4 regions of the Acinetobacter colistiniresistens genome follow, and region 1 is predicted to be linked to each of the others. Evidence: predicted binding sites of a transcription regulator. Region 1 holds the regulator's gene; each other region holds the start of a gene.
The links. The regulator PhoB, encoded in region 1, activates phosphate uptake and scavenging genes when phosphate is short. The targets are predictions, from matches to a motif close to TGTCATNAANCTGTCATAA.
Positions count from the first base shown of each region.

Region 1 (8,251 bases):
ATTTTCACCATTCTGCTGATCGAAGTACCGTGTGCCTATTGGTTTAGCTCACTTTGGGGCTTAACAGGCATCTGGATTGCTTACGCACTTTCCTTTGTGAGTCTATGTGTCTTCCAAGCATTTTATTATCAATTCTTCTGGAAAAAGACCAAGATTAAAGTCCTTATTTAACCTGAGTTCGAGGCTGAATATGATACTTGGAAACGTCATTTACAACCTGAGCAAGCCAAAGCGACTAAAGCTTTGATGAAGCGCAAGATAAACACTGTGCGTAGTTTGCTATTCAAGTTAGCTTTCATCTTGCGGTGCATTCGCTCCTCATGCCAAAACAAAAGTAGGGCGAGCCTGAACAATTTAAAGCGATTGAAGCTTTAATGACGTGCAAGAGATAGTGGCTGATCCTAAAATTGGGTGAGAATATGGCAAGATTCCACCAAGCTAATTATTTTCAATAGCTTAGAAAGTCGTCAAACCGAACTCAGATTGTTTAATATCTGCTTGTTCTGGCGCAAATAAAAAAGCCATTCACAGAGAATGGCTTTTTTATTTGCTAACGACTTACATCATCTTGGTTGCAAACGCTGCAATCCGTTGATAACCCGTTGGGAATAAACGCTGGAACGAATCCACAATACGGGCATCGGTCCCAATCAATAAACGGCGTTTATCTTTCAAAACTGCATTAAGAATCTGACGTGCTGCTTCTTCGGGTGGCGTGCGCAGGAACTTGTCGAATTGCTTGATCGATTTGTTCGGGTCCATCCCCAAACTCTTCAAGCTGTCATTCATTTTCGCTGCTTTAGCGATATTGGTACGAATCCCGCCCGGATGTACGCAGAGTGAGCTGACACCACTCTTTTCAATATCCAGTTCCTGACGTAATGATTCAGTAAAACCGCGTACCGCAAATTTAGTTGCGTTATACGCCGATTGGGTTGGTTGTGAGGTCAAACCAAAAATACTGGAGATATTGATGATATGACCATCTTTACTTTGTTTGATAAATGGCAGGAATTCTTTGGTTCCGTACACCACGCCCCAGAAGTTAATGCCCACAATCCACTCTAAATCTTCGTAGCTTGCCCCTTCAACGGTTGAACCCAAAGCAACACCTGCGTTATTGAAGATCATATTGACTGAACCATGATCTTGCACGGTTTCTTGTGCCCACTGTTTCACCGCCTCGCGATCTGAAACATCAAGCACTTTGGTGGTGACCGAGACAGGATACTGTTTCACTAATTCTACAGTTTGCGCCAAACCTTTTTCATTGATATCACTCAATGACAAATGACAGCCTTGCTTCGCCAATAAAACTGCCAATTGCTGTCCAATCCCAGAACCTGCACCGGTGATCGCTGCGACTTTATTTTTAAAATTTTTCATTGCCTATCCTTTGTATTGCGAGTGATATGCACATATTCGCTTAGATCATGTGCAGTTTAAGCTATAACCAATATAATTTTGACAATACATGTTGTCAATATAGTACACTCCAGCTTTAAGACAAATGGCAATAAGCGACACTGCACATGTCATAATAGGCCTATTTACATTTTATGACCGAACATGTTTAAAAGAGACAAGGCATATTTTCAAATTTTGGTTATGCTAAGTCGGCACAACAGCGTTGAAATGCAAATAAACATTAGACAGACGATTGAAAGATTTTTTAGGGAACGGTTTTCTCAATGGCAACTCAAGATCAAGTGACAGGCAAGAAAAACAATACCGCAGTCAAAGAGCGACAATTTAAGGGGCTCTCTTTAACCGAGCGTAAAGAAGCACGTCGTGAAAAACTCATTGAAGCAGGTATTGCCACCTATGGTACACAGGGCTTTTTCTCGGTAACCGTGAAAGATGTTTGTAATGAAGCCAAACTGACTGAGCGCTACTTCTATGAATCATTTAAGAAAAGCGAAGAGCTGTTTCAAACCGTGTTCTTAAAAATGATTGAGAAAATGCAAAGCTGTTTAACTCAGGCTGTCCTAATGGCGGCACCTGAACCCAAGAATATGGTGACTGCAGGTTTATCGGCTTTGTTGAGTGCGATTAAAGATGATCCACGTATGGCACGCATTATTTATATTGATGCCATGCTGGTGCAAGACCTGCATAATCAAGCCACTATTCAGGAGACCTTGACCCAGTTTGATCGCATTATTCAGGGCTTTGTGATGATCACCATGCCCAATGCACCGCAAAGTACTGAAGAAGTTTCACTGATGGCCACAGGCTTAAATGGTTATGTCACCCATATTATTATTCGCTGGGTCTCGGAAGGCTTCAAACAGCCTTTAGAAGATGTCTTGTCTGCCTGCTGTGCTGTCTTTTTGTCATTTATCGAAACCACATCACAAAAAAATTAAAATCGTTTTACAGTTTTGTGACAAGCACGGCGGTAAAACAACAATTCAGTTAAGCAAATGAATTCATTTGCTTTATGGGTAGGCAAATTGTCATCAATTCGTCACCTCTACGCCCCATGATTGTCACAATTTATTGCTAAATTCGACTTTATTAATTCTTTTGCAATGATATTGTCATAATTAATCTTTGTAATAAGCCTGTCATAACAACAAAACGGTTCACCGTTACAGATTTTAAGGGTATTGCGCTGTGAAAGATGACTATATTTTAATTGTCGATGATGAGCTACCGATCCGCGAAATGATCCATACCTCTTTGGATATGGCAGGCTTCCAATGTTTACAAGCTGAGGATGCCAAACAAGCGCATCAAATTATCGTTGATCAGCGTCCTGCACTTATTCTGCTGGATTGGATGCTACCGGGTGGTGTGAGTGGTGTGGATTTATGCCGCCGCCTCAAACGTGATGAGAACTTGGCCGAGATTCCAGTGATCATGCTGACTGCACGTGGCGAAGAAGACCACAAAGTTCAGGGTCTGGATGCCGGTGCCGATGATTACATGACCAAACCGTTCTCGACGCGTGAACTGGTGTCCCGTATCAAGGCGGTACTGCGTCGTGCCAATGCGCTGAGCGGTGAAAAAGTCATTGACGCCAATGGCCTATTGCTTGATCCTGTCAGCCAGCGTGTCAGCTTTGGCAATAGCATTTTAGACATGGGTCCAACCGAATATCGTTTATTGGCTTTCTTTATGACTCATCCAGAGCGGGCCTATACCCGTGCTCAATTGCTGGATCAGGTCTGGGGTGGCAATGTCTATATCGAAGACCGTACCATTGATGTGCATATCCGTCGTTTACGCAAAGTGTTAGAGCCATTTGGTGTCGATCGCTTTGTACAAACCGTTCGTGGCACTGGTTACCGCTTCTCCACACGAGCAGATTTAGCAGTAGGTTAAAAAATCCTTTATGTATGAGCCTTACCCCGTCCCGGAACTGGCACGTGAACATCAGCGTTTTCGCTACAGCAGTTTATGGACCTTTGCAAAACAAGATTTAAGACTGTTACTTTTTTTCTTATTGATTGCAAGCTTAGTCGGATTCGGGGTGGGATACTTCTGGAGCTGTGTTTTTATTGCCTTCGTGCTGTTCTTTTTTCTACAGCTGCGCTCGCTTTATCTGGTCAATGAATGGATTTCCAACCGTCCTTATGATGTCCCGCCCAATCTGAATGGGATTTGGGGGGCATTGCTGTTCAATGTCTATCGCGCACAGCGTCAAGAACGTATTGTTCAAGCAGAAATGGTCGGCTTGATTGACCGTGCACAATCCTCTTTGGTGGCATTGGCCGAAGCTGTGGTCTTGATTGATGATCAACATCAAATCGAATGGTGGAACCCTGCTGCTGAAAAACTCTTGGGCATTAGTCCTTTGGATCGTGGTCGAAACTTATTGTCGATTTTACGCCAACCGAGTTTTATTGAATATTTTAACCATAGCGACCAGTCGCCAGATGGAATTCGTCTGCAAGCCCAGATGGATGAAGAGCGTTATGTACAAGTCAAACTGACCCGTTTCGGCGGGGAAAGTCGTCTACTGGTTGCCTATGACACCACACGGGTACATAACCTCGAGCAAATGCGCAAAGACTTTGTCGATAATATTTCACATGAATTACGTACACCGCTAACCGTACTGAGTGGTTATATCGAAACCTTTATTGATCAAGATGACATTACCCCGCGCTGGAAACGGGCTTTTACCCAGATGCAGTCCCAAACCAAGCGTATGAATGCTTTGGTAAATGACTTGCTGCTGTTATCCAATTTAGAAAACAATAAAAAAGTCGCGAAAAATCAGATTATTGATATGGCCAATCTGATGAACCAGATCTTTGATGATGCGCGTGCCTACAATCTCGATTATGGTCATACCTTAAATCTGGATATTGATAGCCATTGTGATCTGATTGGTTCCGATATCGAAATTGCCAGTGCCTTTAGTAATCTGATTACCAATGCCATTAAATACACCCCTGCGGGTGGAATCATTACCATCGGCTGGCATGAGGATGGTGACCATGCCTACTTTACCGTACAGGATAATGGGATCGGAATTAATCCCAAACATTTACCGCGCTTAACCGAGCGTTTCTATCGTGTTGATAGCGCGCGTAGCCGTCAGACAGGTGGTACAGGCCTAGGCTTGGCAATTGTAAAACACGTGTTAATGCAACACGGCGCCCATTTGGAAATTATCTCAAAGGAAAATGAAGGTTCAACTTTTACTGCAGTATTCCCGAAAGAACGTCTGTACCGCATGATTTAAACCAGACAGGGAACTGCCAAGTTCCCTGAAATATGATGTGATCATTCCACTAAAACAATATAATAAATTGTTGTTTCATTTCATCATTTCTACTTTTATCGATGTATTTCTCATGCTAAACACACCTTTTCTTCGTGCATGTGCCCTCTTGCTTGGGCTCGGCACGCCTTTGGCGATTCATGCTGCTCCGACAGATCCACTGATTGGAACGTGGAAAGTCGTGGATGAACGTACTGGTTCTTACCTGTCTGATATCGTGATTCGCAGACATTCTGCCACTGAACAATACAGTGCCGTGATTGTCAAAATGTATCCTTCTGCCAAGGAAGCTGCGCCGACTTTATGTAGCGCATGTACGGGTACCTTAAAGAATCAGCAGATCATCGGGATGGAAGTATTAACTGGCCTGAAAATGCTCAGTCAAAATGAAGAATTTGGGCAGGGTGTTTGGCTCAACCCCTATGACGGACAGAAATACCAGCTGAATGCGCGTTTAAGCAAAACCGGCAAAATGCTCAGCATCAATGCCAAAAACCCAAGCAATAATAACTTTCGCAACATGACTTGGATTCGTCTATAAGCGTCTGCCTTACTTGCTACAAAATAGATAAAAATCACATAAAAAAGAGTATATTTTATCTACTCTTTTTTATCATTTTAACCATCAGCTAGCACATCAAGAACTGGTTTTAGCATTCAGCGCTGTCGGCTCAAGCAAATGGCTGGGTAAACCAAAAATATGGTCAAAAAAGTAATTATAAACAAAGGTATAACATGGAATTAGCAGCATCAAGCTAAAATCCAGCAAGAAAGCTTTCAGCAAACTGATCTGCATCCACCAGGCAATGAGGGGAATCAAAATCATCACCAAGACAATTTGAAAACCAATCGCATGTGCCACACGTCTGAGTACCGTACGTTTCTTAGAGCTCTGCTGCTTTTCCCACATCTCAAATACAGCGTTATAAAAGAAATTCACCGTCACTGCGATCACCGCAATCAAGATTGATAACGGCCCTGTATGACTCATAGTGGTGCCTGAAAGCACGGCTAACACCATCGCACAGATAAAAAAGCTGAACACTTCATAGAAAAACACGTAGGTGACTCTTCTCTTGGTTCCTTGCATAACCACACCTTGAAATCAATAATGAGTGGATTTTACGCTTTAAATTTGATAAAAAAAGTCAATCGTTATCAGCTCTACTGACAAGGAAGTAACCATGAAGCTCAGTCGTGAACAACTCGAATTGATTCTTGAGATTATTGACCGAGGTAATTTTTCCGCAGCGGCACGTGCCTTGAATCGTGTGCCTTCAGCCGTCAGTATGTCGATTGCCAATCTCGAAGCAGAGTTGAATTTAAAATTATTTGAACGCAGTAAAAATCATCTTGCCCCCACCGAAGTTGCACTCTCGATCGAACCGCATGCCCGGTTAATTCTGACCAAGTTGCGTCAGCTTGACCTGCATCTGACCGAGCTTTCAACGGGTCTGGAAACCAATCTCTGCATTGGGATTGCCGCGGATGTCAATCAAAAGTTTCTATTGGCAGGAATTGAACAGTTAATTCAACGCTATCCCTTACTCAATATTGAAATGGTCAGTGCCCCGCAACAGGAGCTCAAGACACGATTGCACAATAACGAGATTGATCTGTATATTGCCTATAGTTCATCGCAACTCGATAATAATGAACGCTTTCGTTTATTGGGCATGGAACAATTTGTCGCGGCGGTTTCACCCAAAGATGCACAACAGCTCAAAGCCCAGAATAAGAATGAACTCACCATGCTGTCTGAACTCAGACAAATTATTGTAGCCAGTAAACATTATCCACTGCCTGATAGTCGAGTACTGGTCTCAGATTCATGCTGGTATAGCGATAATTTATCTATAGCCATTGATATGGTGGAACAAGGGCTCGGTTGGGGCAATTTCCCCCTCTCCGTAGTACAAGCACATTTTGCCAAACAGAGTCTGGTACGCTTGGCCTTTCTCGATACCACCAATGGACTAGATATGCCGATTCATGCCATTTGGCCAGCATATAAACCTTTGAGCAAATCCATGCAATGCTTGATTGAACTGTGGGAAAAACAAATCAATCTCACATAAAAAAAGCCCGACATCCAAGTCGGGCTTTTTCGTATTCCTTTCACTAGATACAACTCCTGTCATATCTCACGTCCTGATGCACAAACTTATCATTCTTGTTTTATGTTTTGGAACGTCCTGTTCCTGATGAGTTCATATTAGGCAATTCTGCCTTGGCTGAAAATGGGACATTGCCCCTAATCGATGTAAGAAAAAGCGTACATCACTGAGCTGCTCATCATTTAAAAAAGTAACTCAGAATAGCGATATAAGTCTCGTGAATGTATCAATCTCCCCATAAATCAATAGTCTGTTCTGTCTTCATTACGCCCATATAGTGATCATAGCTTTGTGCCAGTAGACAAATCACTACAGCAGCAATCAAGGTCAAAATCTTATTTCTCATTGTCATCGTCAGCGACCTGAATCAAGGATCTATAAAAAAGGTATAAGATTTCTCTCATCTCATCTAATATAGAAAAAACAAGCACTGATCTAATTTTGAGATATGTGGACCTTCAAACAATTTAATTATCTAATCACGATTGTAGAAACTGGGGGCTTTATTGCTGCCTCGGAGAAGTTGTTTATTGCTCAATCTGCCCTGAGCAGACAAATTAAAAATTTAGAAGAAGAAATCGGTTTTGAAATTTTTGATCGATCTGAAAAGAAAATTAGACTCACACCTGCAGGTGAAGCACTGTATAAAAGTTTAAAAAGCAATATTGATCATTTAAAAAGTTCCATTGTCAGCGCCCAAAGTATCAGTCGAGGTGAAGATCGAATCATTAAAATTGCCCATTCCAGCAGTATTGTGTTGGATCAAAGCAAGCTGGAAATTTTTGAACAGCTTTGTGATCGTCATAACATTGATATCGAAATGAATACCCTATCCTCTGAATTACAGCTCGAATATTTATTGAATGGCAGTATAGATCTGGGCTTTATTCGACCGCCGATTTATCACAATTTAAATGACGTCAATACCATCAGTTTATATACCGCACCTTTATATGTCGCTGCCCATATTTCAGATCCATTTTTAAGTGAAAAAGAAAGTATCTCGATCCGTGAGTTGGCGTCCTTAAATTTTGTCTCTGTTCCGCATAAAGCACGTGGTGGTTTAAGTTATTTGGCAGCCAATTTATGTTTGGTGAATGGTTTTAGTCCAAAAAGAACCCGAATTTATTCAAGAAAAAGGTCTCAATTGGAACTGGTCGCCAATGGCTTTGGCATTTGTATTGTGCCTGAAGAATTTAAAGTAATTTTGCCGAGCGATGTCAGACTGATTCCCCTTCAAGATAAAAACACACTTAGCGAAGTAAAACTCATCTGGAAAAAAGATGAAGACCCGATCATTAATAGCTGTGCAGACGCGATTCATGCCTATTACAGTTCCAAGCAGATGAACTTAAAAACTTACTGAGTTTTAGCTCAAATGAAAAAAGCCCGACAT
Region 1 covers NZ_CP102099.1:822,876-831,126, reverse strand. Annotated here, with positions in the region: gene NQU59_RS03925 (MATE family efflux transporter) at 1-171, shown strand, start outside; gene NQU59_RS03920 (SDR family NAD(P)-dependent oxidoreductase) at 559-1,386, opposite strand; gene NQU59_RS03915 (TetR/AcrR family transcriptional regulator) at 1,692-2,369, shown strand; gene phoB (phosphate regulon transcriptional regulator PhoB) at 2,620-3,330, shown strand; gene phoR (phosphate regulon sensor histidine kinase PhoR) at 3,341-4,699, shown strand; gene NQU59_RS03900 (DUF2147 domain-containing protein) at 4,812-5,279, shown strand; gene NQU59_RS03895 (PACE efflux transporter) at 5,376-5,828, opposite strand; gene NQU59_RS03890 (LysR family transcriptional regulator) at 5,923-6,816, shown strand; gene NQU59_RS03885 (hypothetical protein) at 7,082-7,207, opposite strand; gene NQU59_RS03880 (LysR family transcriptional regulator) at 7,304-8,221, shown strand.

Region 2 (8,251 bases), 1.3 Mb from region 1:
GTTGCTTGCAGTCATGCACAGACATGGTGGTGTACAAACCTCAGGACAGGATGTTTATGTCAATGTTGTCGGTGGTTTAAAAATTACTGAAACTGGCTCAGATTTGGCTGTATTACTTGCCTGTGCTTCCAGTTTAAGAGGCAAAGCCCTACCACAGCAATTGGCTGTCTTTGGCGAAGTTGGGCTCTCTGGCGAAATTCGTCCTGTACCCAATGGTCAGGAACGTTTAAAAGAAGCGGTCAAACATGGCTTTAAGTATGTGATTTTACCTCGAGGCAATGCGCCACAAAAAACAATTGAAGGTGTTCAAATCATTGCGGTCGCACGTTTGCATGAAGCTTTGACTGAAGCAATGCAATTGAGTGATGAATTGACATAAAAAAACATACTTTTCTTATTGAAATTCCATGCAAATACCTTCATAAATACATTTACGAATTGGATTTAAATAGGAATTTTCGATGAAAGCAAAGCAGCGTAGTTTAGTCGCAGCGCTTTTAATGGCAACTTTGGTTGCTGCACCACTTGCAGAAGCAAAACGTGCAGGTGGTGGTAAAAGTCATGGGATGAGCCGCTCTAGTTCATCTAGTCAATCTTATAACCAGTCTTATCAACAGCCACGTCAAGCTGCTCCTGCACCACAACAAGCTGCTCCGCAGAAGTCTGGCCCAGGTGTTGGTTCAATGGTTGCTGCGGGTGTTGCTGGTGCTGCGATTGGTGCTGTAGCCGCGAATGCGTTAGCAGATGACAAGCAACACAACCCAACTGCAACTGAGCAGCAGGCAACCAATGCTCAAGCGGCTCAACAGCAACAAGCTCAACAGCAAGAGAAAAAAGGCGGCATTCCAACGTGGATATGGCTATTGTTAATTGCTGGGGGTGCCTTCTTTATTTTCCGTCGATTCAGCGGTAAACAAAAAGTTGCAGCAAACAACCCTTACGCACCAAATAACAATGGTCAGAACAATTTCACTCGTCAAGCTGCACCTCAAGCAAATGATAACACCAATATTTTTGGTCAATCTGTAAATGGTGGCGCTGCACCGCAAGCACCGTTTGGTAGTGCATCAATGAATAGTGGCAACCAATTACCAGATGGTACGGAACCTGCTGCATTCTTACGTATTGCACGTCAACGCTTTAACCACATTCAATCAGTTAACAGTGCCAGTAATGTTGAAGAAATTCGCCGTTACTTAACCCCTGAACTGTACGATTCAATGTACAACGACATCATGTCAAACCAAGACCAAGACGTTGCTGAGTTTAGTAACCTCAATGCAATGGTAGTTGAAAGCGCAACTGAAAATGGTCAATACGTTGTAAGCGTACGCTTTACAGGTACAGTAAGTGAAGACTTAAACAGCTTGCCACAACCATTCACTGAAATCTGGCATTTTGTAAAACCTGCCGGTTCACAACAAGATTGGGTTGTTGCGGGTATCCAACAAGCTTAATGCTTTGTGAAATAAAAAAGAGCTGTTTTTAACAGCTCTTTTTTATTGGCTGAATATTATAGAAACAAAACATCAAAACTAAAAAAAGCCACTCTCTATATCGGAGAATGGCGGAGTGTAAATAGAACAACATTTTATGTTTATTATTACCGTGAAAACACAACCTCGCACGATCTGTCTCTTGATACTAACGGATATGATCATAGAAAAACTATTCCTCTTTTGGGGAATATAGCCGACTTTGTTGGGATCATTTTAGCTTAACTCAAATCCCCCACTATTCAGCTATTCAGCTATTCAGCTATTCAGCTATTCAGCTATTCAGCTATTCAGCTATTCAGCTATTCAGCTATTCAGCTATTCAGCTATTCAGCTATTCAGCTATTCAGCTATTCAGCTATTCAGCTATTCAGCTATTCAGCTATTCAGCTATTCAGCTATTCAGCTATTCAGCTATTCAGCTATTCAGCTATTCAGCTATTCAGCTATTCAGCTATTCAGGACAGCATACGCTTACCTATTTCGAAAGACCAACTGATACCCAAAACCAACCAATCTTAAAGAAACCCCGATAACAGGCATAAAAAAAGCTTTGCCGAAGCAAAGCTTTTACATTCCGTCTTAAACGCAACAATTTATTTGCATTATGAAACGAACTGCAAGAATAACCAGTATAAGCCGCCCGATAAAGCAATCGTCGCTGGCAAAGTAAAGATCCACGCTGAAAGAATGGTTTTCACTGTTGCGAAGTTCAAACCTGATTTATTCGCAACCATAGTACCCGCAACCGCACTATTTAATACATGTGTTGTTGATACAGGCATACCTAAGCCATCCGCTGCTGCAATGGTACTCATTGCGACAAGCTCAGCCGACATCCCCTGACCGTAAGTCATGTGGTTCTTACCAATACGCTCGCCAACAGTCACCACAATACGCTTCCAACCGACCATGGTACCAAGACCCAATGCCAATGCAACTGCGACTTTCACCCAGTTCGGAATGTATTGAAGAAATGAATCCAAGCTACTACGGTATTCTTTAACTACTTTCGCTTGATCTTTATCCATTTCAGGTAAAGCTTCTGCTTTATCTAAACGCTTGAAGGTCGTGGTACTTAAATACATGTCGTTACGGATTTCACTGACAGCGGCTTCAGGAATCGCCTTAAGATCGCCATAACCGGCAACACGGTTACCCAAGTGTGCAGTCATGCTTGCAAGTGCAGGTACAACTTCATCTGTTTGTTCTTTGGTTTGGATATATTTGGTTAATACATCACGTGCCTTTTCATCCGTCAGCTCATTTTGGTTAACATTCAACACGGTTGCTGTCTGTGCAGAAAGCTGTTCAAAAGACTGTAATTGCTGGGCATCTAAATTTTTGTTTAACGAATAAGCCAATGGCACCAAACCGATCAAGATCAACATGATCAGGCCCATACCTTTTTGACCATCGTTTGAACCATGGGCAAAACTTACACCCGTACAGGTGAAAATCAGAATAGCGCGAATGAGTGGTGGTGGTGGCTTATTGCCTTCAGGCGGCTGAAACAGCTCCATTTGGCGTTTAAAGACTTTCTTCACCAATAAGAATAAGATGGCTGCAAATGCAAAACCAATCAATGGAGAGAATAATAGCGCCTTACCAACTTTAATCACCTGATCCATATCAATACCACTGCTGGTCGCACCAACTGAAGCATTCAAGAAATGGTTCATGATACCCACACCTAAAATCGAACCGATTAAAGTGTGTGAACTTGATGCAGGAATTCCTAAGAACCACGTACCCAGATTCCAGAGAATTGCTGCGATTAACAATGCAAAAACCATCGCAAAGCCAGCGCCGCTGCCGACATTCATGATCATTTCTACAGGAAGTAATGCAATAATACCGTACGCAACTGCGCCACTCGCTACCATAACTCCAAGGAAGTTACAGAAACCAGCCCACATCACTGCTGCTGGAGCAGGTAATGCATTGGTATAAATAACCGTCGCTACAGCGTTTGCCGTATCGTGAAAACCATTTACAAATTCAAAGCCTAAAGCAATGAAAAGTGCCGTCGATAAAAGAATAACTGAATATAAACTTAAAGGCGGTACATGTGCCAAATCAGCGCTGAGCTGAAAACCGATATAAATCAGTGTTGCAACAATAACTGTTAAGAACACCGGCATAAAAAATTTCGGTGTTGGTACATGTACATTCGTCGATTTTGCCTGAGAGCTGGCAAGCGGTGAATCCGAAACAGGAGGAAGATTAGAATTCATGTAGACGGTTAGGGGATAATAAAATCCCCTGTATTGTTTAATTAAATTATGACAATTATATGACAAAGGACTGTCACATAAAGCCAAAATTTCATGTTTTCCTCACATTTTTTTGTATTTTCTTACAATAAATACGCCCTGTATTTTATTTTAGTTAATAAAAAACAATACATTATAAAAACAAAAACACCATAAGAACTGTTTGTCTGATTTTGCAACAAATGCTACGAAATATGACATCGAATTGTCACATTTCGAACAACCTGTTTTCTTTTTAAGCATTATCCAATTCAATTATGACAACTTCGTGAAGCTTTTATGACATTTTATGAATGAACTAATGGAATCATCTTGCTGACTGCTGAAAATACGCGCTTTGGCGTAGCTTCTGTTACAATGCCCCTGCTTTTTATCTTCATCAGCTCCTGGGGTTCCTGAATGTCCACGCTTACCACCCTACAATCACTTCTTGCCCAACGTATCCTGATTATTGATGGCGCAATGGGAACCATGATTCAACGCCATAAATTAGAAGAAGAAGATTATCGTGGTGAACGTTTTGTAGATTGGGCATCAGACCTAAAAGGCAATAACGACTTATTGGTATTAACCCAGCCAAAAATTATTCAAGGCATCCACGAAGCCTACTTGGATGCAGGTGCGGACATTATTGAAACCAACAGCTTTAACGGCACCCGTGTTTCAATGTCGGATTATCACATGGAAGATCTTGTTCCAGAGATCAACCGTGAAGCGGCACGTTTAGCGCGTGCAGCATGTGACAAATACTCGACCCCAGAAAAACCACGTTTTGTGGCAGGTGTACTCGGCCCGACCTCACGTACCTGTTCAATCTCGCCGAATGTCAATGATCCGGCTTTCCGTAATATTACTTTTGATGAACTCAAAGAAAACTATATTGAAGCTGCCCATGCCCTGATTGAAGGCGGTGCTGACATTCTGTTGATCGAAACTGTATTTGATACTTTGAACTGTAAGGCTGCAATCTTTGCGGTGAAAGAGGTATTCAAGCAAATTGGTCATGAACTGCCATTGATGATTTCAGGCACCATTACCGATGCATCTGGCCGTACCTTAACAGGTCAAACCGCAGAAGCCTTCTGGAACTCGGTACGTCATGGCGATTTACTCTCGATTGGTTTTAACTGTGCCTTGGGTGCAGATGCCATGCGTCCACATGTGAAAACGATTTCTGATGTTGCAGATACCTTCATTTCTGCCCATCCTAATGCGGGTTTACCGAATGCCTTCGGTGAATATGATGAAACGCCTGAACAAACGGCAGCATTCATTAAAGAATTTGCTGAAAGTGGTTTGATCAATATCACGGGCGGTTGCTGTGGTACCACACCTGACCATATTCGTGCCATTTACAATGCAGTCAAAGACATTCAGCCACGTCAAGTGCCTGAAACTGTTCCTGCCTGCCGTTTAAGTGGTTTAGAACCATTTAACATTGATGAAAATTCATTATTCGTGAATGTTGGTGAACGTACCAACGTGACGGGTTCAAAAAAATTCCTACGTCTCATCCGTGAAGAGAACTTTGCCGAAGCTTTAGAAGTGGCTCAGCAACAGGTTGAAGCTGGTGCACAGATCATCGACATCAACATGGATGAAGGGATGCTCGATTCGCAAAATGCGATGGTGCACTTCCTCAACCTCGTCGCATCTGAACCAGATATCTCTCGTGTGCCGATCATGATTGACTCATCGAAATGGGAAATCATTGAAGCGGGCTTAAAGTGTGTACAAGGTAAACCAGTCGTCAACTCAATTTCCTTAAAAGAAGGTTATGACGAGTTTGTCGAAAAAGCACGTTTATGTCGTCAATACGGTGCTGCGATTATTGTCATGGCCTTTGATGAAGCAGGTCAGGCTGATACCGCTGCACGGAAGCGTGAAATCTGTAAACGCTCTTATGATGTTTTGGTCAATGATGTCGGCTTCCCTGCTGAAGATATTATTTTTGACCCGAACGTATTTGCAGTGGCAACAGGGATTGAAGAACATAACAATTACGGCGTCGACTTTATTGAGGCTACAGGTTGGATTAAACAAAACTTGCCGCATGCCATGATCTCAGGCGGTGTCTCTAACGTATCGTTCTCTTTCCGTGGTAATGAACCAGTGCGTGAAGCGATTCACTCGGTATTCCTTTACCATGCCATTAAACAAGGCATGACCATGGGGATCGTGAACGCTGGTCAAATGGCGATTTACGACGATATTCCAAAAGAACTAAAAGATGCGGTTGAAGATGTGGTTCTGAATCAGAACCAAGGTGAATCGGGTCAAAACGCGACAGAAAAACTGCTTGAAGTGGCTGAAAAATACCGTGGTCATACTGGCGCACAACGTGAAGCTGAAAACCTTGAATGGCGCAATGAATCGGTTGAAAAACGTCTTGAATATGCCTTAGTCAAAGGTATTACCACGTATATCGATGAAGATACCGAAGAAGCTCGTTTAAAAGCTAAACGTCCACTCGATGTGATTGAAGGTGCATTGATGGATGGCATGAACGTGGTTGGTGACTTGTTTGGTTCAGGTAAAATGTTCCTACCACAAGTGGTGAAATCTGCACGTGTAATGAAACAAGCCGTGGCATGGCTGAACCCGTACATCGAAGCTGAAAAAACAGGAAGCCAGTCTAAAGGTAAAGTGTTGATGGCAACTGTAAAAGGTGACGTACACGATATTGGTAAAAATATCGTGGGCGTGGTCTTGGGTTGTAATGGTTATGACATCGTTGATCTTGGTGTGATGGTCCCTGCGGAAAAAATCTTGCAAACTGCGATTGATGAAAAATGTGACATCATCGGTTTGTCTGGTTTAATCACCCCATCTTTGGATGAAATGGTGTTTGTTGCCAAAGAGATGCAGCGTAAAGGCTTTAATATCCCATTGTTGATTGGTGGTGCAACCACATCGAAAGCCCATACCGCAGTCAAGATTGATCCGCAATATCAAAATGATGCAGTGATCTATGTGGCCGACGCCTCTCGTGCAGTGGGGGTGGCAACGACCCTATTATCAAAAGAAATGCGTGGCAATTTTATTGCTGAGCATCGCGCTGAATATGCCAAGATTCGTGAACGCCTAGCCAATAAGCAACCGAAAGCAGCCAAACTCAGTTATGCCGAATCGATTGAAAATGGTTTCAAAGTGGATGACAACTATATCCCACCGATTCCAAATAGCTTAGGCACGCAAGTCATTACCAATTATCCATTGGCGACCTTGGTTGAATATTTTGACTGGACGCCATTCTTTATCTCTTGGAGTTTGGCGGGTAAATTCCCGAAAATCCTGACAGATGAAGTTGTGGGTGAAGCGGCAACTGATTTGTATAACCAAGCACAAGCGATGTTGAAAGACATTATCGAGAATCATCGTTTTGATGCACGTGCTGTATTTGGTTTATACCCTGCACAACGTACAGGTGCAGATACCGTCAGCGTGTTTGATGAAGCTGGTCAAAAAGTTACGCATACTTTTGAGCATATTCGTCAGCAATCAGACAAAGTCACAGGCAAACCAAATTTATCTTTAGCGGACTTTATTAGTACTTCTAAAGACAATACCGATTATCTTGGTGGTTTCACTGTATCGATCTTTGGTGCTGAAGAATTGGCAAATGAATATAAAGCCAAAGGTGATGATTACTCTGCAATTTTAGTTCAGTCTTTGGCTGACCGTTTTGCCGAAGCTTTTGCTGAGCATTTGCATGAGCGTATCCGTAAAGAGTTCTGGGGCTATAAAGCCGATGAGACTCTAGATAATGAAGCGCTGATCAAAGAGAAGTATGTGGGTATTCGTCCTGCACCAGGTTACCCTGCTTGCCCAGAGCATTCTGAAAAAGCGGTGTTATTTGACTGGTTAGGTTCGGAAGCGAAAATTGGTACCAAGTTGACTGAACACTTTGCGATGATGCCACCTTCTTCTGTCAGTGGTTTCTATTATTCGCATCCTGAAAGTGAATACTTTAACGTAGGCAAGATTTCTCAAGATCAGCTTGAGGATTATGCCAAACGTAAAGGCTGGACACTGGATGAAGCGAAGCGTTGGTTAGCGCCGAATTTAGATGATTCGATTGGTTAATTGAATCCCCCTCTTGCGAAACGTAGTTTCTCACCTTTAGTAAAGGGGGACTTGCACGTATCTAATAAATTACGTGACAGCTCCTCCCTTTTCAAAGGGAGGTTGGGAGGGATTGAATTGATAATTGTATAAAAAATAATTTTCTGAATAGCCAAGAGAAAGAAATTTGACTGGCAAATGTATAATCTAGAAACTAAAAAGTATGAAGCAAGATTCTAATCGGCCAACCCTCCTTTAAAAAGGAGGGAACGGCGGGAATCCACGACATAGATCCAATTCACAGCAAAGCTTCCCTCTTATAAAGCAGGATTAGAAGGTTTCTAACCTTTGCCGAACCATAGAATAAATCTGCTATACCACAGCATCCATCTCAGTCAAAATCTGATGATTAGT
Region 2 covers NZ_CP102099.1:3,394,160-3,402,410, forward strand. Annotated here, with positions in the region: gene radA (DNA repair protein RadA) at 1-379, shown strand, start outside; gene NQU59_RS16315 (Tim44 domain-containing protein) at 462-1,457, shown strand; gene NQU59_RS16320 (inorganic phosphate transporter) at 2,102-3,733, opposite strand; gene metH (methionine synthase) at 4,172-7,858, shown strand; gene NQU59_RS16330 (endonuclease domain-containing protein) at 8,210-8,251, opposite strand, start outside.
Region 2: the regulator PhoB is predicted to act here: its motif matches at 3,780-3,798, upstream of NQU59_RS16320 (inorganic phosphate transporter).

Region 3 (8,251 bases), 1.8 Mb from region 1:
GGCCAATAATTTTTAAGCAATTCTTTGACAGGGTATTTGGCTATTTCTTGCTTGGCTTGCATCTGTTTGAACTCTGGGGATTCTTCAACGCCTAAGCGAATCGCAAGGCCGATCAGCATAAATACAAAACTGAGTAAAAAAGGCACTCGCCAGCCCCAGCTCAGTAAGGCTTGTTCATCCAAAGACGTAATGCCTTTAAAGACTAAAAGACACAGAATCAAACCTGCTGGACTACCCATTTGCGCAAAAGAAGCAAAAAAGGTTTTTTTATGGGCAGGGGCATGTTCGCTGGCCATTAACACGGCACCGCCCCATTCACCACCGACAGATAAGCCTTGCAAAAAGCGCAGTCCAATCAGCAGAACAGGTGCCCAAATTCCGATATGATCATAACTGGGTATCAAGCCAATGCCTGTAGTCGCCAGTCCCATCAGTAGCATGGTAAACAGCAGCATTTTTTTGCGGCCTAATTTATCGCCTAAATGTCCGAAAATAACGGCAGCAATTGGTCTGGCAATAAAACCGACAGCAAAGGTTGCAAAAGCTGCTAATGTGCCAGTTACAGGATCAGTTTCAGGAAAAAATACCAAGCCGAGAACCAAGGCGGCAGCTGTTGCATAAACATAGAAGTCATAAAACTCAATAGTTGTACCAACGAAGGCTGCTGCCGCAGCCCGTTTTGATTGATCTTTTTTCATTCCGTATCGACCTATTCAAATCCATGTTTTTTCTTGTTTTATAGCGGGGAATTATTTACGTATTTTCACTCCGGGAAGCACGCATAACATTTCATAGAGCAAATTTGCACCCAGTAATGAGGTGTTACCGGTAGTGTCGTAAGGCGGAGAAACTTCAACCAGATCACATCCGATCAGATCTAATCCCTGACAGCCACGAATAATCTCCATCGCTTGAATCGTGGTCAAACCACCAATTTCAGGTGTTCCTGTACCTGGTGCCCACGCTGGGTCAATCCCATCAATATCAAAAGATAAATATACAGGCCCACCACCGACTTGCGCTCTCACTTCCTGCATTAAGGGTGCAAGTGATTTATGCCAGCATTCTTCTGCTTGAACGACACGGAAGCCTTGACGGCGACTCCAGTTAAAATCATCTGCACTATAGCCTTGGGCGCGCAAACCGATTTGAACGACACGTTGACAATCAAGTAGACCTTCTTCGGCAGCACGTCGAAAAGTGGTGCCATGTGCAACTTTTTCACCAAACATTTCGTCGTTGACGTCAGCATGTGCATCGATATGAACCAAACCTACAGGACCATGTTTTTTATGGATTGCACGTAGGATAGGCAGGGTCAGCGTATGATCCCCGCCGATAGTGAGTGGAATAATGGGATGTGCCAGTATGCGGTCATAATGCTCTTCAATAATGCGCACCGCTTCTGTCAAATTAAAGGTATTGATCGGGACATCACCAATATCAGCCACATTGAGTGAGTCAAACGGTGCTGCACCTGTTGCCATGTTATATGGACGAATCATGACGGATTCAGCACGGATTTGCCGAGGGCCGAAACGTGTTCCAGAGCGTAGGGAGGTACCAATATCTAAAGGAATCCCAACAAAAGCGGCATCGAGTTCTGCCAGACCTGCGTCATTATCCACAACTGGTAGTCGTAACATAGAGGCAATACCACCAAAGCGTGGCATTTCATTTCCACCGAGCGGTTGATTTAACGTCTTGTTCATTTGTTTCTCCTTTTTTCTATTTATTGACCAACATTGAACAGGGTTAAATCCTATTTTTAAAAAACTTAGTTGTGATTTTTCTAAACTAAGTCTTATAGGAATGCTTTAAGATCGAATAATGCAGAGCGATATATGAGATGGAAGCCATGACGCATATGGATATCAAGTTGGTTCGAATTTTTGTCAGTGTTGTAAGAAGTCAGGGGTTTGCTAATGCTCAGCAAGAGCTGAATCTTTCTACTTCAGCCATTAGTACGTATATGACACAACTTGAGCAGCTGGTTGGTTTTAAGCTATGTGAACGTGGACGTGGAGGTTTTTCTTTAACGCAAAAAGGAGAAATGTTCTTTCAAGAAGCCAAGCGTATATTGAATGAACTGGATAACTTTTCCAGACATACAGCACAGATCAAAGGTGAACTAACTGGAACCATTAAAATCGGCATGCTGGATTCTATGGTGACAGATCAAAATATTCCTTTAGATCAAATTATTCAGCAGTTTTCAGAGCAAAATCCGAATATTTATATCAAGTTGCAAGTACAATCCCCTTATGAGCTACAAACCGGGGTTTTGGAAAACCGTTTTGATGTGGCGATTGGTTGTTTTTTTCTAAAAATGAATGGGGTCATGTATCAGCCCTTACATAAAGAGCAACAATGGTTGTTTTGCAGTAATACCCATCCTTTGTATCAGCAGCAAGGTTTAACCGCAGAAAAAATTCGACGTGAAAAAATGGTGAGTCGTGGTTATTGGAGTCACACTGAATTGGCAAAGCAGGGCTTTAAGCATTCGTTTGCCACAGTTGACTCAATGGAAGCACAATTGATTCTTATTTTATCGGGGCAATATATCGGTTATTTACCCGAACACTTTGCACACTATTGGCTAGAGCAACAGCGTTTAAAGGTCTTATTACCCGCAACTTTTGGCTATGCAGCACCTTTTTCTCTTATTTTCAGACGGGGCCGAACCCAAGATCCTGTGATTCAGAATTTCCGTAAAATTATTAAAAACTTTTTTGAAAAATATCTTTTTTATAAAAATAAAAAAAGGGCAGATTGCCCTTTTCTATAAGTTTGGATATAACTTCAAATTAGAAGTTGTATTCCATACCTAAACCGATAACAGTTTTCTTGTTATCATCTTTTTGCCAATCGATTTTTTGCTGAGCAACAACCCCATAGAAGCGAGCTTGCTTGTTAATGTTGTAGTCTGCGCCTACGCCATATAGGTCATTTTTACGATCTTCACGGCCATCAACTTCAGTTTTAGCAGAGATATATTCTGCTTTTAACTTGATTGGTGTTTCAGGAATTACATATGCAGCCGTTACGCCAAATGCATTTTCTTTTAAGCCTTTATAAGAAACAGCAGCAGGTGCAGTGCCTACAACGACTGTATTATCAGTCGGCTTAGCTGTTTGCCATAATGCACCAAATACCAAGCCCTTAGCACCAACTGGTGTTAAATCTAATGAACCTGTTACACGCACCGCATCAGAGTAAATTTTGCCACCAAGCTCTTTGTTATAAGCATTATATGTTGATGCTACACCACGGTTACCCGCAACAGCTGCCGCTAAACCGATGTCTTTGTTTTCATAGGTAAGAGATGTTGAAATCCCATCACCAAAACCATCACGGCTACCTTTTTGACCTTTAGCATCATTTTTGATAGCTGAAGATTCTTCACCTTGTTGGAACATGATGTTGAATGCCAAGCCGCCTAATAATTTTTTGTCAGTTTCAAAGCCAACTACGTTACTTAAACGATCTTCACCGACTAGAACTTTGGTCATATCAAGTTCAGTGTGATCGTTATAAATGTCTTGGTTATTACCTGCGGCATTTTTAAGGTATGAATCATATTGACCTACTTTTAAAGTACCAATGCCATCTGATTTAATACCAACAAAACGGTTACGCATACCCCAATCTGTGTCTGAACCAGTACCGTCAGTTGCAACACCCCATTCTGCTAAATAAACTGCAGAAAGTTTATCAGTCAGTTTTTCTTCACCTTTCACACCAATACGAGAAGCGTTAGAGTTCACTTTTGTTACGCTTTCGTCTTTAAAACCATTTTTATCAATTTGATCCAAAGATACACTGAGCTTACCATACAATGTTGGTGCTGCTTGTGCTGCATTCATGGCTAAAGTTGCTACAGTAGCAGCAAGAAGCAATTTTTTCATTGAGATTTCTCCAAAACACTTTTTTGTAAATGGCTGATGCCTTAGTTACTGTTATAAGCTTGCTTGTGTACATAAAGTTACACAGCTCACTGACTTGTATGCAGTATCGGTAAACTTTGTGACAGAGAAGTGAAAGAAAAATGACAGTTTGATGACGATTCACATTTGGTAATAAATATATTTCTTGTTATTTTTATGTAATTATAAAAATAAAAACGGAGTCATTACTCCGTTGTTTTGTTCAAAGCATGACTTAAAGTGCGGCTTTGATCTTTTCAGCAAGCGCCTGAATTTTCTCTTGATCGCCCATTTTTGCTGCATGACGACCAAGTTCATGAACTGAGCTTGGGATCAAATGAAAATGTACATGAGGAACTGTTTGTCCAGCCGCTGCACCTGAAAGTTGCATGAGAACAATACCTTTTGCATCTAAAGCTGTTTCCATTGCCTGAGCAATCTTCTGCACGATTTGGATGGTATACGCCGCTGCATCAGCAGGTAAATCGAGTAAAGTAACAGCAGGCGTTTTTGGAATCACTAAAGCATGACCATCTGCTTGGGGCATGATATCCATAAATGCGAGTACCTGATCATCTTCATAAATTTTGATTGCAGGTAGTTCACCACGAAGGATTCGTGCAAAAATATTTTGGTCATCGTATGCCATAATTCATCCTTTAAATGGAGCGTATTCTTTAACAACTGACAATTTCACTCTCTTGGAAGAGAGTGAATAGGGAAGCTTAATACTTCAGAGAGCTTTCTTTATTTGCAATTAAGCTCTTTTTGACGTGCTTTGATTTCATCAAGACGTTGTTGCTCTTTGTCAGAAAACTTTGGCTTTGTGGTATGGCAATTTTCATTACCAAACTTTGCCTTAGCATCTGCATCTTTGAAACAGAATCCTTTAGAAGCATAGATCAGGTTATAGTCATCCTGTAACTTTTTACATTCTTGTTCTGGTGTTGCAGCTTGTGCACTAAAACCAGTTAGGGTCATTAAGCCAGCAAAAACTGCAACCATTAACTTATTCATGAGGCGTTCCTCTAATTAAAAAAGTATAAATCAAAGCTGTAGATATAGGGCATTTGATCGCTACGTATATACCAATATAAGGTTTATTAATGAAATTTCAATGAAACTGTATGGTAGGAGTGTAATTTTACTCCATAATTCATCCATATAATATTGAAAAACCTTATATATCAAATACTTTTTTATAATTTTATATAAAACAAATAATTATAAGTGATTTTCTTTTGTATTATCTGATTTGGTTTTACGCTATTTTGCTCTTTTTTAACATTTATTTATGCCTTACAGTCACTCATATGCATTTTAACAAATTAAATTGTAAATGGTGCTATGGACTGTATTTTGTCGAGTTTCGGAATTAACAATCCCAAATATCAACGTTGTTTGGGATCATAGAGTTCGATTGACTATGGACTTATCTAAATCAACTTGAATACTTATTGATTAACGCTTCAGCCTTTGAGGGGAAAGCCGCTAGAAAATAAGATAGGCCAAGAAATGCTTAATCCTGTAAGACCATTAGAGCGAATACTTACACAGAAGGAAATTTTTGTTTATTTGATTGCGAGTAATTTAAAATATATTTATAATCATTTGAAATTTATATAATTTTAATAAAAACCCACGACGAATCAAATAAGATGCTAAAAACATTAAAAACAACTTTCCGATTTTTATACTGATCATCATTGTAGTTGCTGGGTTAGGCTATCCCTTTTATTCAGGTCAGTGGATTATGGCGCCTAGACTCAGTGAGATTGATACTCAGTGCTATGGGGTTGATGTACCTGAACGCATTAAGCATAACGATGTCCTGCACTTTTGTTCGTGTATTCATACCGTTGGAATTGAAAACAAACAAGAGAAATATAAGTACTGTATGAATCAGTCATCTCTTGAGAACCAAGCTTCCTGACATGGTAATTGTTCTTGATCGCTTATTCAGCAAGAACAAATAAAGCTTTGTTCTACGTTCTAATTTGTATGACCTGTAGGCCTATTGTGTAGCTGAGCTTTAAAATTTTATCAAAATGGGCATAATTTTGTTGATTCATGTCACACTTTTATCTATATTTAGCCTGTTGTTTGATAATAACTAAACAACAATAACCTTCGTTCAGCGCAAAAGAATTAAGGGGAAGCCCACTCATTAGAGTGGGCTTTTTAATTGTGTACAATAGATGAAAAATACCAGCTAAATTCCACATATATATCGGTAGTTTTTTATTTTTATATGTGACAAAGGATGATCAATTTGCTATAAGAAAGCCCTAATTTATAACAAGTGGTAAATTCATGAAAAAATTGGTATTTATAGGGTTTTTAGGGTTGAGTTTGACTGGGTGCGGTGGTGGTAGTGACTCCACTTACGTACCAATAGATAAAGATAATAATGGTAATGGCGGTTCTCATAATGCTGAAATCCAAGGTGTTTATTCTGGTTCGACGAATCAGGGCCAAAGTGTTACTGGAATTATTGAAAAGAACAATAAATTTTGGTTTTTATATACACCACCATATCAGAACGTAGTCTCAGGTTTTATGAGTGGCGATTTAAAAGTGACAGGTAAAGTAGCACAAACGACCAATGGTAAAGACTACTATTTTGCTGGAGCAACCAGTTCTAATACCTCAATTATGGCCAATGCTGAAACTAAAAAAAGTCTAAATGGAACGATCGCTTATTCGGGAATGAATCAAGTCACTTTTAATACTACGTATGATGCAAGCTTGAGCGAATCTTCAGCGAAGCTATCTGATATCGTTGGTACTTATAATGGTACTTCGGCAATTGTACAGGGTGTAGAAAAAGCAACTGTTTCAATCGCGAGTAATGGTGAGATTTCTGGACGTGGAATAAGTGGCTGTACCTTTACTGGTAAGGCAACAACCATTCCTGGTGCTGCGTATTTTAAATTGGATTTATTATTTGGATATTCTCAATGTTATATGGCAGGTCAGGCCGTAAGCGGAATTATCTACTATAATAAAACCAATAGGGCATTCTATGCTGCAGCTGAAAACAATAGTAGACAAAATGCTGTACTATTTCTAGCGACCAAATAATTTTGCTTATTATTGAGTATAAAAGACCATCTATGCAGATGGTCTTTTAATTAGGGGGATAAACATTTCACTTATTCAGAATTAGTTTGTAGTCACTTTCATCAGTACTACACCGAATATGATGGATGCTGCTGCTAAAAGGCGTAAAAATCCCATGGGTTCATGTAAGAAGAAAATCCCAATCAGAAATGCACCGACAGCGCCAATTCCCACCCAAATCGTATAGGCAGTGCCCAAAGGGAGTGTTTTCATCGCAACGGCTAATAGACCGAAGCTTAAAATCATAAAAACAATCGTAATGATGCTAGGCGTAAGCTTGGTAAAACCGTCGGACATTTTCATGGAATATGCCCATACAATTTCAAAAATACCAGCTAAAATTAGATAAGCCCAAGCCATTTCGACACCTCATTTTATTAATATTTTAGGTCGTCCTAAAGCTTGAAATTTGAATAAAGAGGTCGTCCTCTTCGTTAGATATATAAGCACTGTTAAGCAGTTAGTTCAATTTCTTTTTGTTAAATTTTATTCCAGTTGGTAAAAAGGTACCTTTAAGACAGATACCTTTTTAGATCATTATCATGAATAAAAAGCTCATTCATTACGAAACATAAGCTTTTACATCATATTCAGGCTCTCCAGCCAAAACAGAAACAAATTTCTCGACAGTTTCGGCTGTTAACAGATAAGGATTAAATTCTTCTAAATGGTACTTCATGAAAAAATCTGAAATGTTCTGATTAACAGGTGAGAACTTCATCGACCATTGTGAAAAAAATTGATTCTCGCATTCAGTGTAATAGAGAATTTCGCAATTGATATGTCGTTCATCTTTCACAATTTTGTTATAAAATAAATCATCAACGATGTTCTTTTGACCTTCTAAACATTGTACAAAATAGCCGTGACCATAATATAAAACACCTCTGACATCGTGACGATAATTAAAATCTACAGCCTCATCGAGGATCTTAATCAAATCTGTTTTTAAGTTTGAGTCAATATTCTTAATTTTGCTTACGTATAAAAGTCTGACAGACTTCATCAGTTTTGCTCATTTTTAAGGTTGAATTCTTGTTATATAGAAAAAACAAAAGCTTGTATACTTGAGTCTGTAACTGGAACTTCAGCTTTCGTAAATAATACTCTTTTAACAACCTGTTAAAGTATAAAAATAGAAAAGCAGTTAATCATTATTTTCACTTTTAGAATTGATGTTGGTGTGAATCTTTTACTTAAAT
Region 3 covers NZ_CP102099.1:2,625,750-2,634,000, forward strand. Annotated here, with positions in the region: gene NQU59_RS12605 (MFS transporter) at 1-698, opposite strand, end outside; gene speB (agmatinase) at 750-1,712, opposite strand; gene NQU59_RS12615 (LysR family transcriptional regulator) at 1,859-2,788, shown strand; gene NQU59_RS12620 (porin) at 2,808-3,908, opposite strand; gene NQU59_RS12625 (HIT family protein) at 4,162-4,575, opposite strand; gene NQU59_RS12630 (YARHG domain-containing protein) at 4,674-4,943, opposite strand; gene NQU59_RS18785 (hypothetical protein) at 5,596-5,859, shown strand; gene NQU59_RS12635 (hypothetical protein) at 6,240-7,010, shown strand; gene NQU59_RS12640 (DMT family transporter) at 7,092-7,409, opposite strand; gene NQU59_RS12645 (BLUF domain-containing protein) at 7,612-8,055, opposite strand.
Region 3: the regulator PhoB is predicted to act here: its motif matches at 4,047-4,065, upstream of NQU59_RS12620 (porin).

Region 4 (8,251 bases), 1.8 Mb from region 1:
TGTCGATCAAGTTTAAACCACTAGGTTATTCCAGAACTCAACATGGTTATCATCTGATTTTTTGCATGTGTTTTATTTTTAAGATTAAAGTGACAGATCTCATGAATGCATTTGCTGAATACGTGGATTTTAAAGCCACCATCATGTTGACGTAATCAGGCAAATTTAAATGGGCTATGCGATTAAAAAAGCAGTATGCGCTGACATACTGCTATTCCCACGTTTGTTATTTTTGTCCGATTATTATTATATTACTTTGTTAAAATCAGGCGATTGTTGCGGGTTAAACGTAAGCGGTACTCCTCACCAGCATGCATAATCCGAATTTCTCGGCCTAGGGCAAAAAGGTTATTTGAATGCAACATTGGTAAAGATTGAGCTGCATCAGTACTACGAGTGAAAAGGCTAAATGGTGCGTTCATTTGTTATGCTCCGTGGTGTGTTTTTTAATGATTTAAATGATAATCATTATCGAATAGGCCTGTCAACGGAAATTTTAACAATTTACAAAATCCTCTATTAATTTTGTTTTTTGACATGGGAATAGTGCCTTAAAGCCCTTAAAATAAAGCCGAAAAGATGAGAGATTTTAGTCTGTTATGGCCAAAGCTACGGTTGATGTTGCGATCGCAATTCTATTACATAAAAGCAAAGTATTGGTGGGCTGGAGACAAGCCAATCAACATCAAGGCAATAAACATGAATTTCCAGGCGGAAAAGTTGAATTGGGGGAGACGCCTGAACAGGCCTGCCGCCGTGAAATTTTTGAAGAAGTAGGGATTGGACTAAAAGACTGGCATGTATTTGATCGGATTTGTCACGAATATGATGACATCATTGTCAATTTACATTTATTCCATGCCTATGTACCTGATGGGTTACTTAATCTCATCCATCAGCCTTGGGCATGGTATCGCCGTGATGAGTTGGTAAATTTAAATTTTCCCAAAGCCAATGCCGCAATTTTAAAACGTTTAAGCTGGCCACATCTGATTCAAATCAGTGATCAGCTCAATCAGATGTCACAACACAACACCTTGCTCTATTGGCGGACTGCTTTAGAGGATCAAGCTCAGATTGATTCACAATTGCAGATTTTAACTGATGAACAATATTCACGCTTGATTGTGAATTACGCACTTTGGCAGCAATTGAGCAGTGATCTGCAAGCAAAAATTCAAACTATTCACCTCAAACAATCCCAGTTGATGCAGTTGAACAAAGCTGAATTGGTGGTAGGGAAACGTTTGATTGCGGCATGTCATGATGCTGTGGCCTTGCAGCATGCCCATCAGATTGGCTGTGATGCGGTGTTTCTCAGTCCTGTAAATGCGACAACAACACATCCTGAAGCACAGGGCTTAGGCTGGGAGGGTTTTGCTGAATTGGCACAAGGCTGTGATATTCCTGTATTTGCCTTAGGAGGGGTTGCTCCTGCAGATTTAGAACAAGCCCAAAAACATCATGCTTATGGGCTTGCAGGGATTCGTCAGTTCAAACTTTAAATTAAAGTGCTTGAATGGCTTTGTTGGCCTCTTGGGCTTGAATCTTATGACCTCGTGCTTCACTGGCTTTTAGAATGATCAGCCAGAGCTGTTTCTTCATGGCATTGCTTTGCGCATAGCTTAAGCCACGACGTGCCAGTGCCTCGGCATTGGCATATTCCTTGCGCTGATCTGCGATTAATGCCAAATACAGATAAGTCTCAGTCGCTTGTGGTGCAATGCGCTGCGCTTGTAAAGCATAACGTTCAGCTTCTGCAAGTTGCTGCTGCTTATATGCCACCTGTGTTTTTTGCATTAAAGTTTTAAATGCAGGCAGTTGACTGCCATCATTAAACGTTTGCTGAACTTTTTGTTGCGGTACAACGACAGGAACACTTTGGCGTTTAATCTCTTTTTGATCATAAGGCGTAATTTTTACACCAGAAGAAGGTTGGGTTACTTTCTTTGGTGGCTGCGTAGGTGCTGTTTTGGTGGGTGTTTTTTCAGGTGCAGCGGTACAGCCTGCAAGTAGTAACACACCGATCATCACCGTTGTATGCTTCATCATATGCCATCATCCTTTTGACTTAGTTGTCACCGCTATAGCTGCCGCTAGAGATCACACGGCTTGGCTGGCGATTGGATAAATCTGTATCCATTTGGTTTTCACTTTCACGAATGTAATTACTGATCCCGTCCTGATGATCCTCCACAGGGGTTTCATTATTCTGAGGAATATAGGTGGGTTCTACCTCATAATGAGACTGGCCACACAGGGTTGCACGACGCGGTACGGTTTGACGCAGTAATGGAATATACATGGCGCCATCACAGCCTTGAGCAGATAAGTCGCCTGTTGCACTATCAATCCATTGCCATTGCACATTGTCGGTTTGACGCAGATTGACAGGTTCCTGACGTAACTGGCGCATCACATTGATCCAGACTGGTAATGCACCTGAGGAACCTGTTAAGCCTGTTACTTTATTGTCGTCTAGACCTAACCAGACAACCGCCACATGGTTTCCGGAATAACCCGCAAACCAAGAGTCACGCGTGTCATTGGTGGTTCCTGATTTACCCGCCAGATTAAGCGATTCTGGCAGACTATTATAAGCAGAGCGGCCTGTACCAGAGCGCATCACTTGCTGTAAACCGTAGTTGATAATATAAGCTGCAGCAGGATCTATGGTCTGCTGCACATTTAGGCCATAACGATCGAGTAGATGTCCTTTTGCGTCGACGACTGTACGAATCGAGCGTGGAGGGTATTTAAAGCCACCTGTCGCAAAATTTCCGTAAATGCTTAATACTTCCATTGGTGACATGTTCACTGCACCGAGGTAAATAGAAGGGTAGGCCGGAATATCAGAACTGACGCCAAATTGTCTTAATTTATTGGTAAATGCAGACAAGCCAAACTCATTGGCCAAACGCACAGTAGAGAGGTTATAAGAGTTGGCCAATGCTTGTTGCATCGGTACTACACCATGCTCGCCGCCACTATAGTTTTTCGGTGTCCAGCTCTTATCCCCATCAATTGGAATATTCACTGCACTATCTTCGATTGGGCTTGCCCAGGTATAACGACCAGACTCAATCGCATTTAAATAAATAATTGGTTTTAATAATGAGCCGACTTGACGTTTGGCATCGAGTGCACGGTTAAAGCCTGTAAAGTCTTGGGTTGAACCTACTGCTGCAACTAATTCACCGTTTTCTGGATGTGCAACCAGTACAGCACCTTGCAAGTTTTTCAAACGGCCGGGATTGGCTTTGGCTAAACGATCAACGGTATTCTTAAAGGCATTTTGAACTTGGGTCTGCGCAATTGGATCCAGCGTCGTAAAAATTCTTAGGCCTTGATTGGTAATGTCGCTTTCTTGATATTCCGTACGGAGTTGACGACGCACGATATCAAGGAAATCTGGGAACTTTGCAGGGCCCAAAGTCGGTTTACTCACCACATTTAATGGGCGGGCAATTTCATCCTGATATTCAGCTTCGGTTAAGTAACCCATCACCATCATGTTGTTTAACACAACATCTCGTCGTTTCTTGGCTGACTCAGGGTTGCGCCAAGGATTGTATAAGGATGGACCTTGGACGAGGCCAACCAAAAAGGCTTGCTGTGAGACGTTTAGCTCACGCAAAGGCAGGCCAAAGTAAAACTGTGATGCTAAACCATAACCATTGATCGAGTAACTACCATTTTGACCAAGGTTCACTTCATTCAAGTAAGCTTCCAGAATTTCATCTTTACTGTAATGTAATTCAATCAATAGAGACATTAGTGCTTCATTGACTTTACGTTTCAGTGTTTTCTCTGGAGAGAGATAGAAATTCTTGACCAACTGTTGCGTTAAGGTTGAACCACCTTGGCGGCGGCCACCTGTCGCATTACTCACCAAGGCACGGGCTGTGCCGCGGATTGAAATACCGTGGTGGTGATAGAAGTTACGGTCTTCGGTTGAAATTAACGCTTCAATTAAGGTTTTGGGTACTTTATTCAGCTTAATGAGCACACGGTCTTCATTATGTTGAGGATAAATACCGCCAATTAATAAAGGTTCTAAACGTGCAATGCCTGTATTTGAGGGTTTGGTTGAGCGAATCTCACTCACCTGACCATCGGTAAAGGCAAGTTCAAGTACCTGTTCAGGCTCAGTACTGTCACCATAGTCAAAGCCACGAGTATGCACAAACATTTTATTGCCTTGTACTACATAGCTGCCTGACTTATCGTAATTCGCTGTGTTTTTATAACCCAATAATTTTAACTCTTGAGTAAAATTCTCTTGAGTAATCTGGGCATTAGAATAGATTTCTAATGGGCGAGCAAACACCTTGGCAGGGATGTCCCAACGCTGACCTTCAAACTTGTCACGAATAATATTATCTAAGCTGATCAGATAGATACTAAAAGCAACAAAGACACCTATCACTAACATTGAAAAAATGAGTGCTAGAAAACCAATACCACGTTCAAACTTCATAGATTTGCGTTAAAACCAAAACAATGTCGGTAATGATGCGATAGCTTATTGTCATTTTGCAATCATAAAACTGTGAATAAATAGCTACATGCAATAAAAACTTTAAGGATGCGTTGACATTAATCGTATAAAAAAACAACGGATAGACATTTTTATACTTTTTAATCAATCATCAACGCAACATTGGTTGTTAGTGATATGATAGTCAGTAATCGCGACGGAGCTGAATTATTCGTGCAAATTTCACATAAATCCTTTCGAAATATTGGTCTAATTGGACGACCAGATAAATATTCTGTAGTAGAAACGTTATGTTTAATTCATGATCATTTGATCAATTTAGGTTTAAACCCCGTTTTTGATCAGGAAACAGCGAAACTGGTTCCCTATAGCCATGGGCAGACCGTAAGTCGAAATTTACTGGGCGAAGTTGTAGATTTAGTGATTGTAGTCGGTGGTGATGGTTCGTTGCTACATGCTGCACGTGCGTTGGTTCGGCATAATACCCCTGTGATCGGGATTAACCGTGGTCGACTGGGTTTTTTAACAGACATCAAACCTGCTGAAGCGATTTTTAAACTCGATCAGGTTTTACAAGGTCAGTTTCAGCTGGATCGCCGTTTCTTATTAGAAATGGAAGTTCGAACCAATGGTGAAACAATTTATGATGCCATTGCACTGAATGATGTAGTGCTACATTCGGGCAGATCGGTTCATATGATCGATTTTGAACTGAATATTGACGGACAATATGTCTATCGTCAGCATAGCGATGGTTTGATTGTGTCAACGCCAACAGGTTCAACTGCTTATGCACTTTCTGGAGGCGGGCCGATTTTGCATCCGAGTATGGATGCAATTGCACTGGTTCCGATGCATCCGCATACCTTGTCATCACGTCCGATTGTGGTTGGTGGGCAAAGTGAAATTAAGATCACGATCCGTGAAAACCGTGTTTTGCCGATGGTCAGTGCTGATGGTCAACATAGTGTTGCATTAAATGTCGGTGATACGGTGCATATCCGCAAACATCCGTTTAAACTAAGCTTATTACATCCACCGGGTTATGACTTTTATATGGCGTGTCGTACCAAATTGGGGTGGAATCAAGATTTTGAATCTTTTCAACAGGATGACTCATGAATATTGAACAAATGCTCGCTATTTTAAATCCTGAAATTGTTGAGCGCCTGAAAACTGCTGTTGAAATTGGTAAATGGCCTAATGGGATTGCATTAACTAAAGAGCAGCGTGAAATTTGTATGCAAGCTGTGTATGCATGGGAAATGGAACATTTGCCTAAAGAACAGCGCAGTGGTTATATCGACCGCGGTACAAAAAAAGACGGTGAGGAATGTGATGATGATCATCATCATAACGAACCTGAATTTAAGCCGATTCGTTTTGTTTAAACTTAAAGAGCTCAGTCAACACTGGGCTTTTTTTATCTTTATCAAAAGATAATAATGAATGGGATGAAACTTATAAAACTTGTCTGCACGTTCTTATTGCTTAGTTTACTGAGTGGCACTGCCTTGGCTAAACAGCCGATTGAATGTTTACTCAAGGTGAAGGTGATTGCCAGCCAGAAATACACTTCACCTCAAACTGAATATACAGCAATAAAAAATGATGGTTATCCTATGTTGTTGATTGGGATTGAGGTCATGGACGCTCAAACCATGCGGAACTCCCAAAAGATCAAAGCGCATCATGCCTATTGTAAGACACTTATTGGTCAACAAAGAGATGCGTATCTGTCTGGTCCTTATGATTCGAATAAGATTACAATCAAAATCGGTGATCAATTGAGCTTAAGAAATATTCATTCTTCCGCTCATGAATATCCGTTTTGGCCAGATTTTTATTATGTTGAACCATAAGACCAAGGCCGTTTGATAGCCTTGGTCTATTTGATATTAGAAACGGCTCTGCCAAAGGGCTTGAGCTTTCTCCATTGCCTCATCATAACTATTGACCACACCCATGGTATATAGTGCGATTCCCATAGTTTCAATGACTGCCATTTCTCCATATTCATGTGTTTGCTCACCCAGCCAAACGGCTCTAAACACAGCTAAATCAAGCTCTTCTTCAATTGGGCTACGGTCAGGGGTCAATTTAGGCAGTTCGAGTTCGTATAACTCACCATTTTTAATCCCACAAATTAAGGTTTTGGCATCAGGATTACGCTCAAACTCGCCACCTTCACCTTTAATCACTGCACTGTTTTGATAACCCAAACGAAACGCAGTTTGCTGGTGTGAACTACGATAAGCAGGGTGAAAAATTGCCTGTAAGGTTGCTTTGGCATTAAAGGGGTTGATCAGGCGTGCCAGTGTATGAATTGGTGAGCGTAATCCCATGACATTTCGTAGTGAAATCAATTCACTTAAAATTGGTGAGATGACCTCAAGTGGCAAGTAGGCAAAATGGTGTTGTTCCAGCTGCTCACGAACCTCTTGTTCATTTTGGCAAATTGAATAGCCTAAGTATTGTAGTACTTGTTCGGTATAGACACGGTTAATGGTATGACCAGATGCACCATGCATCACAATTTTGTAACCATGATGTGCTAAAGTCAGTGCTGCCAATAAGAACCATGGATAGTGCTTACGCTTGCCTGCATAAGAAGACCAGTCAAGGTCAACATCAAGTGGCTGAAAACTGAGTTGGTCACGGGTGGCTTGAACAAAACCTGCCAGCTCATCCACAGACTCTTCTTTAACACGCAACAGCATCAAGAATGCACCTAACTGCACATCCAGTACTTCATCTTTTAAAATCATCGTAAAAGCTTGATAAGCTTCTTCGTAACTGAGCGAACGAGACCCTGTTTTGCCCTTACCTAAAATACGCACATACTGAGCAAATGGATGTTCTGCGGTTTTATAAATATTACGTTTGGTGTTCATGGCCGTAGTGAAGGTTGTCACAAAGAATAAAATCAATATGACATAAAACTGCGCTGTATAGCATAAAAAAACCAACAAGCTGTTTAATCAATAAACAACTGTGAACTGAAGATCGGTGATGCAAACAAAATTATTGACCGAATCAGTCTAGTGATTTGATGTAAACGGGACATGACATCCCATCTAAAAGTTATTAGCATGACTGCGAACAAACTTTTAAGAACAATGAAAGCGAAAGGAAATAATGATGTTAGCTTACGATTCAGATTTGGAACTCTTCCGCGATAACTTTAAACGCTTTATGAGCGAGCAGATTGCACCGCATTATGACCAATGGGAGCGTGAAGGCATTATGCCACGTTCGGTATGGAGCGCATTGGGTGAAAATGGATTCTTGTGTGTCGATGTTCCAGAAGAATACGGCGGTTATGGTGTACCAACGCATTATTCATTGATGTTGGTTGAAGAGTCTGCACGTGCAGGCTATTGCGCATTATCAACTGCGATTTCATGTCATTCTGAAATTGCTGCGCCGTATATTCAGCACATTGCGACAGAAGAACAAAAACAGTATTGGTTGCCAAAAATGGTGTCGGGTGAAGTCGTGGGTGCGATTGGTATGACTGAGCCAGGTGCAGGTTCTGACTTACAGGCGATGCGTACCAGTGCTATCTTGCAAGATGATCATTATGTGTTAAATGGTTCGAAGACCTTTATTTCAAATGGTCAACATGCGGATCTTGTGGTTCTAGCTGTGAAGACTGATCCACAAGCACGTGCCAAAGGTGTGTCACTCATGTTGGTGGATACACATTTAGAAGGGTTTAAAAAGGGAACCAACCTCGACAAAATTGGT
Region 4 covers NZ_CP102099.1:2,921,935-2,930,185, reverse strand. Annotated here, with positions in the region: gene hemP (hemin uptake protein HemP) at 252-422, opposite strand; gene NQU59_RS14105 (thiamine phosphate synthase) at 600-1,505, shown strand; gene NQU59_RS14100 (hypothetical protein) at 1,507-2,052, opposite strand; gene mrcB (penicillin-binding protein 1B) at 2,072-4,480, opposite strand; gene NQU59_RS14090 (NAD(+) kinase) at 4,715-5,623, shown strand; gene NQU59_RS14085 (YeaC family protein) at 5,620-5,892, shown strand; gene NQU59_RS14080 (hypothetical protein) at 5,956-6,363, shown strand; gene NQU59_RS14075 (glycosyl transferase family protein) at 6,400-7,395, opposite strand; gene NQU59_RS14070 (acyl-CoA dehydrogenase family protein) at 7,643-8,251, shown strand, end outside.
Region 4: the regulator PhoB is predicted to act here: its motif matches at 4,530-4,548, upstream of NQU59_RS14090 (NAD(+) kinase).